One region of the Cytobacillus oceanisediminis genome, then DNA from elsewhere that is predicted to be linked to it. Evidence: riboswitches for the same ligand, from Rfam matches in the RefSeq annotation. Region 1 holds a riboswitch; each other region holds the start of a gene.

Region 1 (4,936 bases):
AGAAATCTGAAGAATTCTTGTTGTATTTGGCTGCCATTGCTGATTGAGGACATCACGAATTTGGCTGCCTGTCAGGTTCATTTTGACCAGTTGATTGCTGAAGGGAAGGACGACATATAAGTTTCCCCAAGTAACACGGCCGGCGTCAATGTCTGCCCGGATTCCTCCTGGATTGATGAAAGCCAAGTCTGTGTTCATCGCTGCCCGCTGGGAATCGGCAATAAGATTGCCCAGGGCTGATTCACCGCTTCTGTTTTGTTCGGCTGTAATTGGAATTGCAGCAGTGCCAATATATCTGTTAACTGCGGGTTCTACTTTTCTTTCATAGCGCTCGATCATCCTGGTTATGTCGCTTGCGGGCTGGATATTCTCTTGAAAAACATTCACAATTTCAGCGTGCTTGCGGACAATCTCCTTTGTCCGGGGATCTATTTCTATATCTACATCAGAAAAGGCAGTGCCATATGAATAGGCCTGCACAAGAAGCTTACCATCCACCACACTGTTCAGATAGGCATGACTATGGCCTCCGAAAATAATATCCACTTCGTCATCCGCCTGATGGGCCAACTCTATTAACTGGCCTCTGGCATGCTCCCCATTTGGTTTTGATTTGCCTGGAACATGGGCTAGTACCACAATGGCTCTTACTCCTTGTCTTTTAAGTTCTCGGGCATACTTGTTGATGGCTTCAGCTTCATCGGTGAAGATCAGACCTTTCACACTGTTAGGTGCGGAAAGAGACGGTGTTTCTTTCATGATGACTCCGATAAATCCAATTGGGATACCGCTAACGTTTAATATTTTATATGTAGGAAGGATGGGCTTGCCTGACTTTTGACTGATGACATTGGCTGCAATCCAAGGGAAATGGGATCCGGAATAATCTTTTGTTGCTGAAGGGCTGCTGCCACTTAGCAGGCGAAGCAGCTCTTCAGATCCTCGGTCAAATTCATGATTGCCGATAGTGCCGATATCAAACCCCATCTTATTCAAAAATTCAATAGTCGGTTCATCCCGCAGAAGAGCGGATACTGGCGGGCTAGCTCCAATCATGTCGCCAGCATGAAGCAAAATGGTGTTTTCATTTTCAGAAGCACGCTGCCGCAAATAGGCAGCGAGGTAATCTGCGCGTCCTGCTGGTCTATCGTTAACCTGCCGAGTGACATTCAGCTGTCCATGGAAATCATTAATACCCAGCAATTGAATTTGCTTGTATGGTGCTTCTTTACGTTCTTCAACATGTCCGTGATATTCTTCAGAAAGACCCTGCTGATCCCATTGTTCTTTTTCTGCAGGCTGCCCGCTGTATAGGGGCATTCCCAGAAAGCTAAATAATATAAGGGAGAAAAGTACTTTCATCATTCATCCTCCAGTATATGTGGCAGGGATAGTATTTGCAGATATTAGGTATTTAATCGGGTGATGGGCAATTAGAGATCAGAAAAGTTTGGCCTCCTGCCAAAAGGGTAAGGTCTTAAAGAAACATAATACTGCAAAAGGAGATGACAATACATGAATGATAAGAAGCTATGGCTATCAGTTCCATTGAGTGCAGGATTATTGTTGGCAGGGTGCGGAACGGATGAACAGGATCCGCCGCCGGAAACGGAAGATGTGGAATTGGAAGATAATCAGATGGAAGTAAACAATAATGAAGATAGTGAAATGCAGGATCCTGGGACATCAGAAGAATCTGATATTGAGGAGCCAGGCATGAATGAAGAATCACCACAAGATGAAGAGAGTATGGATGAAAGTGATATGGATATGAATGATGAGGAGTCTGACGGGAACTAACCTGCATAATTCACGGAAAACGTCTGCCACTGGCAGGCGCTTTTGATGTTCATTCAGAAGTAAAAAGCCTGAATTAAGGAAACGAGGTTAGGAGCAGAATAAAGGTAAAATTTTTCATCTGACAGAATTCTGAAAAAATTCCTTTCATTATTTTCCGCAATTCTGTATACTATAATTGAATTAAATAGCAATAACTAGGGGTGCCCAATAGCTTGGGCTGAGAAAGAAACGCGTTTAAGTTTCTTGACTCTTTGGACCTGATCTGGATCATACCAGCGTGGGGAAGTTAGAATGTGCAAAAGTTTTTTTGTGCAATAACATCTGCGGTTAAGCCGGTCCATCTTTATGTGGACCGGCTTTTTTACATATCTGGCACTTCCTTGGTTCCAGGTCTCGTCCTTACATTTTTAATAAGGGAGATATGATCAATGACTGCAAGTTCATTAAATCAGAAGAGCATTTCCATTATGTCGAGCTTTACTGGCAGCAAAAAAGTATATGTGGAGGGATCCAGGACTGATATAAAGGTTCCGATGCGTGAGATAGAATTAAGTCCCACTACCGGAAATTTTGGAGAAGAAATCAATGAGCCGGTTCGCGTATATGATACGAGCGGACCTTATACGGATCCTCAATATACGGCAGATCTAAAAAAAGGGCTTCCTGCATTAAGAAGAAAGTGGATTCATGAACGCGCGGATGTTGAAGAGTACGAAGGCCGAAGAGTGAAGCCCGAGGATAATGGGTTTCGGGACGAAAATGATCCGCGTGCTAATCATAAGGTCTTTCCTGGCTTAAACCGCAAGCCATTGAGAGCGAAAAAAGGGAAGAATGTTACCCAGCTTCACTATGCCAAAAAAGGAATTATTACTCCGGAGATGGAGTTTATAGCCATTCGGGAAAATATGGAACCGGAATTTGTGCGGTCTGAAGTAGCAAGAGGGCGGGCGATTATTCCTTCCAATATCAATCATCCTGAGACAGAGCCAATGATTATCGGAAGGAATTTTCACGTGAAAATTAATGCGAACATTGGAAACTCGGCTGTTTCATCCTCTATTGAAGAAGAGGTAGAGAAAATGACCTGGGCTACCCGATGGGGAGCAGATACAATTATGGATCTGTCTACAGGCAAAAATATTCATACTACACGTGAATGGATTATCAGAAACTCCGCCGTTCCGGTCGGTACTGTTCCCATTTATCAGGCACTTGAAAAGGTTAATGGCATTGCTGAGGATCTTACTTGGGAAGTATACAGGGATACCTTAATCGAACAAGCAGAGCAGGGGGTTGACTATTTTACAATTCATGCAGGTGTCCTTTTGAGGTATGTTCCGCTGTCAGCAAAACGCTTGACCGGAATTGTGTCGAGAGGCGGATCCATTATGGCCCAATGGTGCCTGCATCATCATAAAGAGAACTTTTTATATACACACTTTGAAGAAATCTGCGAGATCATGAAAGCTTATGATGTGGCCTTCTCCCTGGGGGATGGACTGCGGCCGGGATCGATTGCAGATGCAAATGACGAGGCTCAATTTGCAGAGCTCGAAACACTTGGGGAGTTGACTAAAATTGCTTGGGAACATGATGTACAGGTAATGGTCGAGGGACCTGGCCATGTTCCAATGCATTTAATCAAAGAGAACATGGATAAACAATTGGAGATCTGCAAAGAAGCGCCATTCTACACACTTGGACCACTTACGACTGATATAGCCCCGGGATATGACCATATTACCTCTGCCATCGGGGCTGCCATGATAGGCTGGTATGGTACGGCAATGCTTTGTTATGTTACCCCTAAGGAACATTTGGGTTTGCCAAATAGGGACGATGTGCGCGAGGGTGTCATCACGTATAAAATTGCAGCCCATGCTGCAGATCTGGCAAAGGGACATCCTGGAGCGCAAAAAAGGGATGATGCCCTGTCAAAAGCCCGTTTTGAATTCCGTTGGAGAGATCAATTCAATCTCTCATTGGATCCTGAGCGCGCTTTGGAATACCATGATGAAACACTGCCGGCTGAAGGTGCTAAAACAGCTCATTTCTGTTCCATGTGCGGGCCAAAGTTTTGCAGCATGAGAATTTCTCAGGATATCCGGAATTATGCAAAAGAGCATAAGCTTGGCACGGGTGAAGCGATACAGAAAGGTCTGGAAGAAAAAGCTGAGGAATTTAAAAAGGCTGGGGGAAGCATTTATCAGTAGTCTTTTTATAGTTTATAGAAATTATATCCGCTGGGGGTGCCTGTTTGCAGGCTGAGATTAAAGCAAAAGCTTAAGACCCTTGGAACCTGATCTGGCATGAATACCAGCGTAGGGAAGTGGAGTATCGGGGCTGTATTTATTGGGGCCCCATACCGCCGCTTTCTATTTAGAAGGTGGTTTTTTATTTGCAGAAAATCTAAAAATAGCAGGGGAGCAGTCGCTATGAGAAAACAGCTGCATGTTATATCAGATGGAAAGCTTTCTCTAGAGGCCTTCGCTGAAATAGCAGGTGAAGTGGAACCCTTTGCAGACAAGTTCCACTTGAGGGAAAAACATCGAACCTCTAAGGAGCTATATGAAGGAGTTAAGCTGCTTCGTAATAAGGGAATCCCCATTCATAAAATTGTTATAAATGATCGGGTGGATGTTGCATGGACATGTAAAACGGGTGTACATCTTGCTTTTCACAGCCTTCCAGTCCATGTTGTCAAAACGCATTTTCTAGAAATGCCTATCGGATGTTCCGTACATTCTCCTGAAGAAGCAGAAGAGGCTGTAAAACAGGGGGCTGATTATATCCTGTTTGGGCACATATTTAAAACCGATTCCAAGAAGGGAGTCCCGCCAAGGGGTACTGGGTCACTGGAGGCTCTTAAAAAGGCAGTAGATATTCCGGTATTGGCAATTGGAGGCATTAAACCAGAGAAAGTCCCTGAGGTTTTGGAGGCGGGGGCAGATGGCATTGCTGTAATGTCAGGGATTTTGCAGGCAAAGGACCCTGTAGAGGCAGCAAAGCTCTTTTCAAAAAAATTAAATGAGGAGGGGAAATAGTGAGGAAAATGTTTGACGCCGTTATAGTTGGAGGTGGCATTAACGGAAGCTCAATTGCATTTCAACTGGCTAAAAGAGGGTATAAAGTGGCC
Region 2 (4,936 bases), 1.0 Mb from region 1:
TAATGTTATTGATCCCCATCAGCAAACCAGCTGTTACGATAGCTGGGAGGATTGGAATAAAAATATCTGCAAGTGTTTTAATGCCGCGCTGCAATGGATTTAAGTTTTCAGCAGCAGCATTTTTTGTTTCTTCTTTTGACGATTCGCCAACTCCTGTTGCTTCTGTCATTTCTTTATACACTTTATCAACGAGGCCTTGTCCAATAACTACCTGGAATTGTCCATTTGTGGAAAAAGAACCTTTCACGATATCTATATTTTCGAGTTTTTCTTTATTGACTTTCCCTTCATCTTTTAACGCAAAACGCAGCCGTGTAACACAATGAGTAGCCGCTGCGATATTATCCTTGCCCCCGATAGCTTCTACAATTTTCTCTGCTGACTCTTTATTTGTAGCCATTCTTCGCTCTCCTCCTGTTACCGTTTTCATATTAAAGAAAAAAACAGTTATAAGGTTCTTATTTATTGTTCTCGACCTTTACAAATCTATCCAATTCACACAATCCAACTTGTATATACATGAACTGTTTACGCTTTCATTCTATCTTGTATATACATGTTAGTCAACCATTTTTTCTTTTCCCTCTTTTCTATACCCATTCAATCGCTTCGGATGCCAGAAAATAAAAAAACCGGCTTCGAGACTAATTTGTCTGCAAAGCCGGTTCTAAACCTATTGAATAGGTTATTTCCTTTTATCATCGTCATCATCTTTTGTGAGTTCACGGGTAGATTTCTTAAATTCTTTTAATGTCTCCCCGAACGCTCTCCCTATTTCAGGAAGTTTCTTAGGGCCAAAAATAATCAGAGCCAGAACCAGGATGAGAATTAAACCTGGAATACCGATGTTTGATAACATGCTGAACACTCCTTATATATCATATCGCTTGAGGCAGTAGTAATCATGTTCATTGTCCATTATAGTGGATTGATTAAAAAAATCATAGCATGAGAGCTATTTTCATGAATTCACGTTTTTTGACTATTTAAGGCTCTATCAAGTTCATCTAGCACTTCACCAATTTTGCGTTCATGGATCACTTCATCAGCATAAATGTCGAAATCCGCAGGTTCCATATTAATAATCACCAGTTTTGCTCCGTTTTGTTTGGCTATCAGCGGAAACTGATTTGCAGGTGTTACAGTCAAGGATGATCCCAGAACAATAAAAAGTTCTGCCTTTTCTGTTTCATCTGCTGCGAAATCTAAAGCCTCCTCAGGAAGCATTTCCCCAAACAGAACTACTGAAGGACGGAGCACACCCCCGCAATTACATTGGAATTGTCCATGCAAATACTCCTCGCTCGGGAACTCTTTTTTACATTTCTGGCAATGGAGTGTCTGCAAATTCCCATGGAGCTTCGATATTTTTTTACTTCCCGCCAGTCCATGAAATCCATCCACATTCTGGGTGATAATGCTCTTAATAATATCTCTCTTTTCCCAATCTGCAAGAATATAGTGCCCTTGATGGGGATTGCACTCCTTAAGCCCGATTACCCTGTGCCGATAAAACTCTATAAACTCGTTCACATTTTCATTTAATGCGTCTGTACTGGCTATTTTTCCAGGATCTTTCCCATTCCATAATCCATTATTGGCAGATCTGAAATCAGGCAGTCCGCTTTCCGTCGACATTCCTGCTCCTGTCAATATTACTGTATAATTTGATTCTTTCAGCCATTTCTCAAGCATAGATATCAGCTCCCAATAAAGTTTTGTCACAGGTTAGATTTGATTTCCATTTATTTCTCCCAGTGAAATGTTTATGTCATGTCATGTATGCGGTAAATACTAGATTATAACTGTTTATGCGAATTATCAAATATAGGAGTGATAGCTATGCCTGAAATAGAAACGAAAGATTATAAGGACGGCTATAAAAAATTTTCTTCCAGGGCCAAACGTTATGCGGACGATCCTGAAAAAACAAAAGGACTGCTAAAAAAGGCTACACTTAAAGCAGATAAAAACAAATCTTCATTAAGTGATATATGGGAAAAGTTTCAGCTTCTGATCGATTTAGTTAAGGCATGGTCTAAAGGTGATTACCGGCATATTTCAAAAAAGTCGATTATCTTTATTATTGCTTCCATACTATACTTTGTTTCCCCTATAGACCTTGTTCCTGACTTTTTAATAGGAATGGGAGTCTTAGATGATGCAGCAGTCCTTGGTTTTGCCGTTAGCCAAATTACAGGTGAACTTGAAAAATTCAAAATCTGGAAAGAGAGCAGGACCATTGAGATGAAATAATTATTTTCTGTCCATTTTGATATTATTTGCTATAATAATGATGGAAAGTATTTATGCCTGTCAAAATTAAATAGCAAGAAATGTAGGGGAACCGGTATGCCGGTTGAGACTTCATCATTAAAGATGCTGACCCTTTGAACCTGATCTGGCTCATACCAGCGTAGGGAACATATTCTTAAACATACTAAATGTTTTTATATGCGCCCTGGTTTATACCGGGGCGTTTTTATTTTTCAGGGCAGACTATCATTAACTTTCCTTATTACATAAAGGTTTTTAGGAGGATTATTTATGAAAAAGTGGATTGCAGCTATCTGTACACTGCTGCTTCTTTCAGGCTGTGCCGGTAATGGAGCGGATAATCAGACTGGAAGCGTAGATGCAGACAGCAAACAAGATTTGAAAAAAGTTACTGTTGTACTAGATTGGACTCCCAATACCAATCATACCGGCTTATATGCCGCAAAGGACAAAGGATATTTTAAAGAAGAAGGACTCGATGTCGAAATTATGATGCCAGGTGAAGCAGGCGCAGATCAATTGACTGCATCAGGCAAGGCTGATTTCGGTGTCAGCTATCAGGAAAGCATCACGGAAGCACGTGTACAGGGTGTTCCCCTTGTATCGATAGCAGCTGTTATACAGCATAATACGTCCGGTTTTGCATCCCCTGCTGAAAAAAACATTAAATCGCCGAAAGATTTCGAAGGTAAAACTTATGGCGGCTGGGGAGCTCCTGTAGAAAAATCGGTAATAGACTCCCTAATGAAGGAGGAAGACGCCAATGTAGATAAGGTCTCAATTGTTAACATGGGGGATGCGGACTTTTTTACAGCTGTTAAAAGAGATATTGACTTCGCATGGATTTATTACGGATGGACAGGTGTAGAAGCAGAACTTCGGGGGGAAAAGATTAGTATGGTCTACCTTACCGATTACTCAGAAAAACTGGATTACTACACGCCCGTTCTCGCAACCAGCGAAAAAATGATTGCAGATGATCCGGATACTGTCAAAGCATTTGTAAAAGCAGCAGCCAGAGGTTATGAATTTGCAATCGAGCAGCCTGGCGAAGCAGCAGATATTTTGTTAAAGAATGCTCCGGACCTGGACAGCGAATTGGTCAAAAAGAGCCAGGAATGGCTATCCCCCCGCTATCAGGATGATGCTTCAAGATGGGGTGAACAAAAGCTTGCGGTCTGGGAAAACTATGCAGACTGGATGCATGAAAATGGTCTTTTAGATAAAGAATTAAATGCCGGCAAAGCATTTACAAATGACTTCCTGCCGGAATAAGGAGAGTTCATAATATGGCAAACACACTTGTAAGTATTCAGATCATACCGAAAACAAAAGATGGGGAAAATGTTATACCTTATGTCGATGAAGCAATTAGTGTCATTCAGCAATCCGGTGTTAAGTACGAAGTGCATCCCCTCGAAACAACGATGGAAGGCGATTTAGAACATTTATTGAAAATCATAGCTGATATGAACAGAAAAATGATTGAAAAAGGAAGCAGCAATGTTATCTCACAGGTTAAGATTCTATATCAGCCGGACGGAATTGAAATGAGTGATTTAACGGAGAAATACCGTCCATGATAAATGTGTTCAGAAAAGGATGGAGGCCGGCTGCGGTTCTCCTCCTTTTATTCATTCTTTGGGAATTGGCAGTGAACCTGGCAGAAGTTCCTGCATGGCTCCTGCCTCCGCCGACAGATATCGTTCATGAAGCGATTTCGGGCTGGGAGGGCTTCCGCCTTCATCTTCAATCGACAGTCATTCTTTCCCTATTGGGATTTTTCATTGGCACCGTCATAGGATTACTCACAGCTGTTATCCTGCACTTATTGCCTTTTATAAGGGAGTCGGTTTACCCTCTCCTCATACTTTCACAGAATGTGCCTATAATTGTTCTGGCTCCTTTGATGGTTATTTGGTTTGGTTTCGGGATACTTCCAAAGCTGATTGTCATCACGCTGGTTTGCTTCTTCCCCATTACTGTTGCTGCATTGGACGGCTTTCGCCAAACCCCCGGAGAACTTAGGCATTATATGCTGATGGCAGGGGCCAGCAAAGGACAGCTGTTTTGGAAGCTGGAGCTTCCCTATTCCCTTCCCTCTTTATTTTCAGGGCTAAAAATCTCCGCAACCTATAGTGTGATGGGTGCTGTAATATCCGAATGGCTCGGAGCTAAAGCAGGAATAGGTGTTTATATGACTTTGGCCTCTTCTTCATTTCGGACAGACCGTGTTTTTGTTGCCATTTTTGCGATTATGCTGTTAAGCTTGTTGTTTTTTGGAGGAATATTACTGGCTGAACGTTTGCTTATTAAATGGAAGTCACGGGAGAGTGGCAGGAAATGATACAATTAACAGTTAATCATTTAACCAAAAGTTTTGATTCAAATCAGGTTTTAGACAATTTGAGTTTTCATGTAAATGAAGGGGAGTTTGTTTCGATTCTAGGTCCATCAGGGAGCGGAAAGAGCACCATTTTCAACCTGATTGGCGGGATGCTCCTGCCTGACGAAGGCTCCATAACGCTTGGGAATGTGAAGATCAACGGCAAACGCGGTTCAATAAGCTATATGCCTCAGACACCTTCCCTGATGCCATGGAGAACCATTCTCCAAAACGTTCTGCTTGGCCAGGAGATTATGGGAAAAACCGATTCCG
Region 3 (4,936 bases), 2.0 Mb from region 1:
TGCCTCCTTTGATGGCTGATTGAAGGACTTTTTCAGGATCATGATGGCAATTTGTGCTGCCCATTATGAAGTATACTTTTAATAAGTTTCTCATTGCCTGCGGATTAACAGCCATATACTTCAGTCTCCTTCTTTCTTCTATTGAACGCCCAGTGATTGGTAGGTCCATGACCGCTGCCAATTCCCAATTCATATTCAATTGCTGCCTGGATGAATTTTTTTGCCCGATCAACAGCTTCTGGCACGGTAAGACCGTCAGCGAGGCCAGCGGTGATTGCAGCCGAAAAAGTGCAGCCTGTTCCATGTGTGTTGGCTGTTTGTATTCTGTTGCTCTTAAATTCCGAAAAACTTTCTCCGTCAAATAGAAGGTCTGCTGCTATGTCTTTTGCTTCATCATGGCCGCCTTTTATGATGACATTTTTCGCTCCAAGGTAATGCAGTCTTTTTGCTGCTTCTCTTTTATCCTCCAGTGAACGAATACTTATGTCCGTTAATACCTCTGCCTCTGGAATATTCGGGGTAATCACCATAGAGAGCGGTATAAGATGCTTTTTCATCGCTAATATCGCTTCATTCTGAAGAAGACTTGCTCCTCCCTTTGCAATCATCACTGGATCAATGACGACATTTTTCCATCCGTATCTCACAATTTCATTGGAAACACTCCCGATTATATCTGCGCTAAAAAGCATTCCTGTCTTCACAGCGTCAGGTCTGAGGTCTTCTCCTATCGACTGAATTTGAGCAGAAACTGCCCCTGCTGTCATTGGATAGACTCCCTGAACGCCCTTGGTGTTTTGAGCGGTCACCGCAGTCAAAGCAGACATGCCGAAAACACCGAGTTCCTGAAATGTTTTTAAGTCTGCCTGAATGCCCGCGCCGCCGCCGCTATCCGAACCCGCTATGGTTAAAGCTTTGTTCACTTTCATTTATATTGCCTCCTATCCGATCGTTTTTTCAAAAGAGCCATATGATTCAACATCTGCAGCAGAAATGTTATATAAGCTATTCAAAAACTCGATTTGGAAAGTGCCTGGGCCTTTGCCATCCGATTTTTCTGCAGCGATTTCTGCAGCAGTGCCATAAACAACCAATGAAGTTACTGCCGCTTTTACAGGATCCTTTTCAACAGCAGCGAAAGCTCCTATTACAGAAGTAAGAAGACATCCGGCACCCGTTACTTTCGTTAGAAGAGGATGGCCATTGTTAATGGCAAAAGTGGATCTTCCATCTGAAACGATATCCTGTTTTCCTGTAATAACAGTGACTGCACCAAGTTCTTTTGCTGCCGACATAGCAAGCTCTGAAGTATTTCCTGCTGCTTCAACTGCATCTACGCCCTTTATACTCCATTTCTGTCCTGCAGCGTTGGCAATTTCTGCAGCATTGCCTCTTATGATGGTAATATTTAATTCTTCTACTATTCTTTGAGCTGTTTCTGTGCGATAGGCCGTGGCGCCGACACCAACCGGGTCAAAAATGACTGGCACCCCATGCTGATTTGCTGATTTGCCCGCTATGAGCATACTTTTTACTTCTTTTTCAGTCAGTGTTCCCATATTGAGAACCAATGCACCAGCTATTTTAGCCATGTCAGCTGCCTCTTCATGTGCATATGCCATCACAGGTGATGCCCCGATTGCCAGCAGGCCATTTGCCGTAAAGTTGGTTACCACCACATTGGTGATATTATGTACCAGAGGATTTGAATCTCTTAGTTTTTCCAATAGACTGCTAATCTCCTGAATGTTCATCTAAATTCCTCCTTTAATTCATAACCAGTCCGCCATCCACAACCAGATTTTGTCCTGTAACTGCCCTTGTCCATGGAGAAGCGAAGAAGACTATCGCATCAGCCACTTCTGCGGGATCTGTGACTTTTCTTAATGGAGTCGAGTTTTCGATAATTTCAAAGACTTCCTTAGATGTCGAAGCACTGGCGTCCGTCGTTTTTAACAAACCGCCCGATACCATATTTGCAGTAATTCCATATTGGCCCAGCTCATTCGCCATATTTCTGGTGAAGCCTAATAAAGCAGCTTTGCTGGTCGTATAGTCATGATAGGGTACAACTGGATGCTGGAATAGGTTGGTGCCGACCGAGATTATCCTGCCAAACTCCTGTTTTTTCATATCTTCAAGACCTGCCTGAACTGTGTTCAATGCTCCCAGGATTGCACCTTCCAGCTGGTTTTTGTAATCGTCCCATTTAATTGTTTCTGCATCTTTTTTTGAAATAGGGTCAAATTGAAAGTTCACGAGTGCATTATTGACTATGGTTGTAATGGGGGCTCCAAAGTGTTCCTTCGTCTTTTGAAACATGGATTTCACTTGAACCCTGTCCCGAATATCAGCACGAATGGCAATTGCTGTTTCGCCAATTTCCTTCTGCAGAGCATGGGCTTTTTCCTCGCTATGGAAATAGTTAATGACAACTCTCGCCCCTTCTCTCGCGAATGCTTTTGCTGTTTCTTTGCCCAGCCCTCTGCTGCTGCCTGTAATAATGACAATCTGCTCGTTAAGATTCATAGAAAATCCTCCTTATTGATAGCCAATTCATTTGTTTTTGAGAACAAAATAAAAACCAGATCCGCAATTGGACCTGGCTGAATAATCTAAGAGAAAGAACATCGTTCCCCGCAATTACTACTTTCCTACGCTGGTATGATCCAGATCAGGTCCGAAGGGTAAAAAACAGTCCGGTTTCTTTCTCAGCCCGCGCATCGGGCACCCCTAGCAGTAAAACTATTAAGTTGGCTGTTTTCATCTTAGCTTGAAACGTTAAATCTGTAAAGTCTTGCAATTCTGCCTGTTCCTCTTTAAGGTGTAATAGAAATACATAACTTGGAGGAATCAAAGAATGGCTGAACACCAATTCCATTTAAAAGCACATTGGCCAGGACTTCGGAATGATGTTGGAGAAATTGAAACAGGCGGGCTGAAAACAAAGGTTTCCATTCCGCCAGAAATGGAAGGACCCGGAATCGGAACAAATCCGGATGAAATGCTGCTGGGGGCGGCGGCAACTTGTTATATTATTACCCTGGCCGCCATGATGGAACGGAGCAAACTTGAGAAAGAAGACCTTTCGATGGAATCAATCGGTATTGTGGATGTAACCAAAGGAGTGATTACCTATAAGAAAATTATTCATCGCCCTGTTATCTTGTTAAAGGCTGACGCGACAGAAAAGGATCAATCACTTGCGCGAAAGCTGGCGCAAAAAGCTGAAGCATCCTGTATGATTTCCAGGGCGATTAAAGGAAATGTGGAAGTAGCACTGGAAGAAACCATTCTAAATAACAAAAAATCATCGGAATAAACCAAAAACCGGCATGATTGCCGGTTTTTATTCTTTAAAGAGCCCACTTTCGGATTGCCTTTGCAACACCAGCTTCATCATTCGTTCCCGTAACAGCATTGGCTGTTTCTTTCACAATATCCTGCGCATTTCCCATTGCTACTCCCCAGCCTGATTCCTCGATCATGGCAATATCATTCAAGCTGTCACCCATTGCCATTACATTATCCATCGAAATGCCAAGAAGCTCTGTAACCTTCTGGATACCTCTGGCTTTATTGATGCCCAGAGCATTTACCTCAATATTAGTTAAGCTGGAATTTGTAATTTCCAGACCCCCTTTTGTTTGAAGCTCTTTATGAATGAGTTCCCTGATTTCATCATCTGATATATCAAATCCAAATTTAAGCCATTCATGGTCATGAATATTTTCAGGCATTTCATTCGTCCAAACCCGTTCGCAGCTTGTTGCCCAGAAGTTGGTCTTATGTGACTGGGATAGGTTCCACATCCACTCCATTATTTTTGAATCAACTGGAGTCCTTGAGATAGATTCACCATCAGGGCCAAATATTTCACTGCCGTTGACTGTGATCAAGTAGGAGTTCAATTCCAAAGAATCGGCATGGTCTCCTGCAGTAAGCCTGGATCTTCCAGTACTCAAAATAACTTCAATCCCTTTTTCCTTTGCCTCTCGTATGGCCTTACGGTTTTCATCAGGAATTTCCCCCCTGGAATTCAACAAGGTTCCATCCATATCAAGAGCGATTAATTTGATCTGTGGAGCAATATTTGATTGTGACATAATAATCTCCCTTCTTTTTTGCACAATATAGCCATTATATAAATAAACAATCCTCCCATCAAAAACAAAGCACTTGGGCAGAATCATTTTTTCAATATAGGGATTATTATTCCCAATCTAAATGTATAGGCTAGAATTACTCAATATGAACAAGTGATGTGATGATGAATGCCTTCCATATTATTTTTGCTCCTTCTGTTCTTAACCTATGCATTGATGTGGATTTATTTAATCAGGATTAAAGTGAATAAATAATCATGAGCAGACTAAATGGTTTGCGCTTTTTTTGTATAATCTTAATAAATGCCAAAAAGTTGAAGCGATTTGCTTGCATCTGTCGTCTAACTGTCAGTCAAAACAAAAGGCAGCCGGAATCGGCAGCTGGCATTTAAGCAAGGAGGCAGTCATGTGAGCACTGATGAGTATGTAAAACGGTCGATTGCTGATCAAGTGGACCGAGCTCTCGTTCTTGAAATGATCATGGATGAGTATGGAACCGTTTTGAAGAGATTAATATACAGCTATGTGAAAGACTGGAATGCTGCCAGTGATCTAACACAGGATACCTTTATTACTGTGTATGAAAAGCTGGAAAGTTTCCAGCAAAGATCTTCCTTTAAAACGTGGATTTTTACAATTGCTATAAATAAAAGTAAAGACTATCTTAAAAGCTGGCATTACCGCAATATGGTCATGAATGAAAAGGTTTTTTTTCTGAAAAAGGCTAGAGAAAAAGATCCTGAAGCATCATTTCTTGAACGGGATGAAAATCAAGAATTGCTAAAAACGATAGAATCCCTCACAGTAAAATACCGGGAAGTCTTCCTTCT
Region 4 (4,936 bases), 2.0 Mb from region 1:
GGCAGGGGATAGCTGAAAAAGCCTTCATCAAATGGAGGCTTTTTCAAATGGCAAAAGATTGTTTACATAATATTATTATATTAAAGTTTGGAAATTCAATAAAAAAACCGGCCCGCAAAGAGGGGGGCCGGTTTCTCATCATGCTATTACCATTTCAGTCTTCAATTCTCCAACAATCTCCTGGACTTCACTGCCTTCCAGAGTTTCTTTTTCAAGAAGGGCTTCTACCAGTGTTTCAAATTGGGTCTGATGATTTGCGATGATCAATTCGCATCTTTCCAATGCTTTTTGGAAAAGATCCTGCATTTTAGCTTCTTTTTGTCCTTTGTTAAAAGTAAGCTCAAAGCCGTTATCCAGTAACCCGGTATCAACCATTTGCTCTATGATATGCTTGGCCTGTTTAACATCACCGCTTACTCCAATGCTATGCTCGCCAAGAATCATACGCTCTGATACACCGCCTGCTAGTATCATGGCAACCTGGTCAATCAATTCACTTGAAGTCGATAAGTGAAGTTCTTTTTGTATAGGAGCTACATACCCAAGTGCTTCGCCACGCGGAATGATGGTTGCTTTTCGGACGGATCCGGGTTTTGTTAAAGCAGCCACTAATGCATGGCCAGCTTCATGTATGGCAACGCGCTGCTTCGTGCCGTGATCCTGTAAAGCCCGGGTGGTTGTTCCCAGAATGGTCCGGTCAAGCGCATAATCCAAATCTTCCTTTGAGATAATTTCCTGGCCGTTACGGACAGCTCTGCGGCTTGCCGTTTCAAAAAGGGAATGAAGATCTGCTCCCGAGAATCCAGAAGTGCTTTCTGCTAAATCGCCAAGTGTTGTCATGACATCCTCAGCAAGCAATCTATTTTTTGTGTGAATATTGATAATCTCTCTTCGGCCCTTTGTATCAGGAAGAGGGACATTGAAGGAGAAGTCAATCCGTCCGGGACGGAGGAAGGCTTCATCGAGCATATCCTTCCGGTTTGTGGCGGCAATAAATAGGATTCCATCATTGGAATGTCCGCCGTCCAGCTGGACTAGAAGTTCAGTTAATGTTTTTTCGCTTTCTTCTCCGCCATGCTGCTTTCTTCGGCCTGCCAGTGCATCTACTTCGTCAATGAAGACGACGGCAGGAGCATGCTTTCTGGCATTTTGGAAAAGGTTTCTTACTCGGGATGCTCCCACACCAACGAACAATTCATTAAAACCGGAACCGCTGGTTGAGAAAAATGTTGCTCCAAGTTCTTTAGCGATTGCCTGAGCCAGCAATGTTTTCCCCGTTCCAGGAGGCCCGTATAATAGAATTCCCTTCGGCGGCTTAATGCCCATTTTCAGAGAGCGCTCAGGTTCTTTTAATATTGAAAGAGTCTGCATGATTTCCTCTTTCATTTCTTCCTGAATTCCTCCAACATCTTCAAGTGAAATGGAAGGAAGGGGCTTTGGTTTAGAAACACTTTGCTTCATTGTATTTGTAGCACCCATTCCGCCTTTTCCTGACTTAAACAGGTAAATGCCAATGGCTATGAACAAAAGGACTACACCGCCCAGAATCCAAGGGGTATAAGGTCCTGTGGTTGCGAACGTATATTGTATATTATAGGTTTCTACTAATTTATCAACCATCTCACTGTTGGGAGGCACATGGGAGATGTACTCGCCATCAGGGGCTGTGATCAGCAGTTTCCCATTTTTAAATTCCTGTACTGCAACAGTCTTTCCATCCTGGGAGGCAATAATTTTTTCCACAGAAGAAAACGGAACTGTCACATCCTTTTTTCCTGCTTGTACGGTCCAAATAACCGCCGCCAAAATCACCGTGATCACAAATGCAATAGAAACAATCGTCGAAGGCTTCTTAAGACGTGATTTCAACTATTTCCCTCCTCATTGAACATACCTACATTATAAGGAAATAATATTGTTAATAACAGGGTTTTACTCTTTTTAAACGTTGTAAATTATGGAAAAATAATATAGTTTATAAGAAAGTGTGCTACAACAGCTAACAGATGGCATCAATATGTGAAAAAAATGTGACAAGCAGGGGGAAAACCTGGCATATAAGTTAAAAAGTTTTTTCAAAGAATCCTTTTCACAATGTTTCATTTCATATATACTAAAATCGGATAATTCAATAACGTGCCACAAGGGGAGCATTTTGCTGAGAGTGAACAGTTCGCTGTTCTGACCCTTTGAACCTGTTAGATAATGCTAGCGCAGGAATGTGGAATAAAAGGCGGAAGGAGATTTTCTGCCTGCATGTTCTCCCTTGGGGTATCGTCAACGATTAAAGGGGGATTTTTTTATGAAAAAATTAAGCTTAACCGCGATGATTGAAGCTTCATTTTTTGCAGCATTTGCCATCATTCTGGATTTTCTGCCATCAATCAAGCTGTCACCGTCTATTTCCATTTCTGCCGCGATGATTCCGATCTTTATTTTGGCTTTCAGGTGGGGTTTTAAGGTAAGCTTCATCGCAGGCCTCTTATGGGGAATTTTGCAGATTGCCATGGGAGATGCTTGGATTGCTACTCCGCTTCAGGCATTTATTGAGTACTTTGTGGCATTTGCCTGTATTGGTTTTGCCGGTTTGTTTTTCCGCCCAATTCAATATCAGCTGCGCAGGGGAAACAAGAACAAGGCATTGGGCTGGATAGTTTTAGCTGTGTTTGCCGGAAGCCTTGCCCGGTATTTCTGGCATTTCATAGCAGGTGTATTTTTCTTCGGAAGCTATGCGCCAGAAGGGATGTCGCCTGTATTATTCTCCTTCATGGCAAATGGCGCAACAATGCTTGGTGCTGCAATTCTTTGTTCCATTTTAACAGCATTAATCATTTCTTCGGCACCTAGATTAATCATGAGAAAATCGGATGAAATTGTTCAATCGCAAAAACATGCTTCCTAATTAAGATCAGCCTCTTTGAATATATTTCAAAGAGGTTTTTTCATATTTTAGGAAATTGCTCCTGAAAAATGGGTATATTACTCAAAAAGGGGAGTGATTGTTTGTCAAACACATTGCAGGGTAACATCATTACAGGTGTCTTTGATGCAGAAACCAGTGCCTTTGAGATTCAAAAAGTTAAAAGCTTCACCACCCAGTCGATCCTCAACAAAAATCAATGTGAAAATTTGTATAACTATTTATCCCTCCATGAGGAGGATGAGGGAGGACAAATTATTACACTGTACGATCAAATGCCGTTAATGCTGACCAGGCAGGAAATATGCAGTTTAAAGAAAGATTTGGAGAACATTAAAAAACTATATCAGTAGAAAATTGCTTTGCATCTTGCAAGGCTTTTTTTCTTTTTCAATTTAAATTTGACAGATTTGTGACAAAAAGTTTGACAAATTTGTGAACATAGTTAGAATATTAAATAAAAGGGGATGAAAACATGACATTAAAACAGCAAAAGGTGCTTCACTTTTTTAGGAATATTACAGCAGCCGGTATACTTTTAGGATTAATTGTCTTTATTTCAAGCTTTTTTGTAAGCGGTCTCACAGGGCAATATGTTTTATCAATCGGCTTAAGCATTATGGTTTCTTCCATGCTGATATTTGGTTTTGGCTTTTTTATCAACGTAATGGAGGAAATGACACAGGGAAGCAAAGGAATCAGACAATACAAATAAAACCGGCCTCCAAATAGGAGACCGGTTTTTTGATATTAATGAGCAGCGTGCCCAGAAGTCAGAACCCAAATAGAACCCACTACAATAACGATAACCATAAATACGGCATAAATCATATTTACTAAGTTCGTCTTGCCGTCTTCGCCTTCTCTTAAGTGCATGAACATGAACAGCTGCATGCCAGCCTGAATGACAGCCAGTGAGCCGATAATCCACATGATCACTTTAAAAGAGAGGTTCGTTTTTAGGGCAATACCTGCTGCTGCAAATGTCAGCACAAGGGAAACTACAAATCCAATGACATGGCTTATCGGGAAGCTTTTTGATTGATGATGTTCCATTTAAGCCACCAGTCCTTTCAGATACACGAATGTGAAAATAAAGATCCAGACTACATCAAGGAAGTGCCAATAAAGGCCGATAATAAACGTTTTTCTTGCAGTAGTTGGGGTAAGGCCTCTTTTTAAAAGCTGGATGATGACCATAGTTGCCCAGCCAATTCCCAATGTTACGTGAGCTCCGTGTGTTCCCAGCAAGACAAATAAGCTGGACAGGAACGCACTTGTCTGCATCGTTGCGCCTTCATGGGCATAATGGATAAACTCATTAATCTCCATGAATAGGAATCCTGCGCCAAGAGCAAGGGTAATCACCAGCCAGGTAATTAGCCCCTTCAGGTTATGGCGGCGCATTTCAAAAATGGCGATGCCCATTGTAAAGCTGCTTGTCAAAAGGAGGACTGTCTGAATCATGACATCCTTGATCACAAAAATATCTTTATGTGTAGGTCCCCCTGCATAGCGTTCATATAATACTCCATATACTCCGAACAGAGTGGCAAATAGAACGATTTCAGCGCCAAGGAAAACCCAGAAGCCAAGAATATTCATCCGGTCCTGCTCAGTTTGATATTCAAGGGGCAAGGAAGTATCCACTTTAGCTGACATGATCATGCACCTCTCCTTCTGTTTTTCTCCAGGCATTTTCAATTCTGTGAATTTCATCTTTTGTAACATGGAATCCTTCGTTGTAATCGAATGAACGGATGATCAATCCAGCAAAAATGCCGATTGCAGCAACAGCCGCAGCGATATGCCATTCAAATACAAGGAGGAAGCCTGCGATGCCGAAGATGACACCCATATAAATCGGCAGCCAGGAATTGCTTGGCATATGAATTTCTTCGATTTCACTGTCATATAACGTTAAGCCTTCATTCTTTTTCTTCATGTGCCAGAAAGGATCAAGGGATTTAACTTCCGGCAGTTTTGCAAAGTTATAGAATTGAACAGGTGAAGCAG

The links. Region 1 has a riboswitch for thiamine pyrophosphate ahead of thiC (phosphomethylpyrimidine synthase ThiC). Riboswitches for the same ligand answer to the same signal wherever they lie in the genome.
Region 2: it holds a riboswitch for thiamine pyrophosphate, as region 1 does, so the genes downstream of both, IRB79_RS09200 (ABC transporter substrate-binding protein) here and thiC (phosphomethylpyrimidine synthase ThiC) in region 1, are expected to answer to the same signal.
Region 3: it holds a riboswitch for thiamine pyrophosphate, as region 1 does, so the genes downstream of both, IRB79_RS14100 (3-oxoacyl-ACP reductase) here and thiC (phosphomethylpyrimidine synthase ThiC) in region 1, are expected to answer to the same signal.
Region 4: it holds a riboswitch for thiamine pyrophosphate, as region 1 does, so the genes downstream of both, thiT (energy-coupled thiamine transporter ThiT) here and thiC (phosphomethylpyrimidine synthase ThiC) in region 1, are expected to answer to the same signal.

What each region holds. Positions count from the first base shown of each region.
Region 1 covers NZ_CP065511.1:746,333-751,268, forward strand. Annotated here, with positions in the region: gene IRB79_RS03870 (bifunctional metallophosphatase/5'-nucleotidase) at 1-1,362, opposite strand, end outside; gene IRB79_RS03875 (hypothetical protein) at 1,516-1,800, shown strand; TPP riboswitch at 1,987-2,101, shown strand; gene thiC (phosphomethylpyrimidine synthase ThiC) at 2,229-4,013, shown strand; TPP riboswitch at 4,036-4,145, shown strand; gene IRB79_RS03885 (thiamine phosphate synthase) at 4,236-4,844, shown strand; gene thiO (glycine oxidase ThiO) at 4,844-4,936, shown strand, end outside.
Region 2 covers NZ_CP065511.1:1,779,038-1,783,973, reverse strand. Annotated here, with positions in the region: gene treP (PTS system trehalose-specific EIIBC component) at 1-400, opposite strand, end outside; gene tatA (twin-arginine translocase TatA/TatE family subunit) at 686-859, opposite strand; gene IRB79_RS09210 (NAD-dependent deacylase) at 970-1,695, opposite strand; gene IRB79_RS09205 (YkvA family protein) at 1,843-2,256, shown strand; TPP riboswitch at 2,331-2,440, shown strand; gene IRB79_RS09200 (ABC transporter substrate-binding protein) at 2,548-3,552, shown strand; gene IRB79_RS09195 (thiamine-binding protein) at 3,567-3,860, shown strand; gene IRB79_RS09190 (ABC transporter permease) at 3,857-4,624, shown strand; gene IRB79_RS09185 (ABC transporter ATP-binding protein) at 4,621-4,936, shown strand, end outside.
Region 3 covers NZ_CP065511.1:2,778,331-2,783,266, forward strand. Annotated here, with positions in the region: gene thiE (thiamine phosphate synthase) at 1-115, opposite strand, end outside; gene thiD (bifunctional hydroxymethylpyrimidine kinase/phosphomethylpyrimidine kinase) at 105-929, opposite strand; gene thiM (hydroxyethylthiazole kinase) at 942-1,754, opposite strand; gene IRB79_RS14100 (3-oxoacyl-ACP reductase) at 1,768-2,529, opposite strand; TPP riboswitch at 2,635-2,745, opposite strand; gene IRB79_RS14105 (OsmC family protein) at 2,861-3,322, shown strand; gene IRB79_RS14110 (Cof-type HAD-IIB family hydrolase) at 3,357-4,106, opposite strand; gene IRB79_RS14115 (sigma-70 family RNA polymerase sigma factor) at 4,515-4,936, shown strand, end outside.
Region 4 covers NZ_CP065511.1:2,746,084-2,751,019, reverse strand. Annotated here, with positions in the region: gene IRB79_RS13935 (lmo0937 family membrane protein) at 1-12, shown strand, start outside; gene IRB79_RS13930 (AAA family ATPase) at 139-1,869, opposite strand; TPP riboswitch at 2,135-2,237, shown strand; gene thiT (energy-coupled thiamine transporter ThiT) at 2,303-2,902, shown strand; gene IRB79_RS13920 (hypothetical protein) at 3,004-3,273, shown strand; gene IRB79_RS13915 (hypothetical protein) at 3,396-3,635, shown strand; gene qoxD (cytochrome aa3 quinol oxidase subunit IV) at 3,671-3,976, opposite strand; gene qoxC (cytochrome aa3 quinol oxidase subunit III) at 3,977-4,582, opposite strand; gene qoxB (cytochrome aa3 quinol oxidase subunit I) at 4,572-4,936, opposite strand, start outside.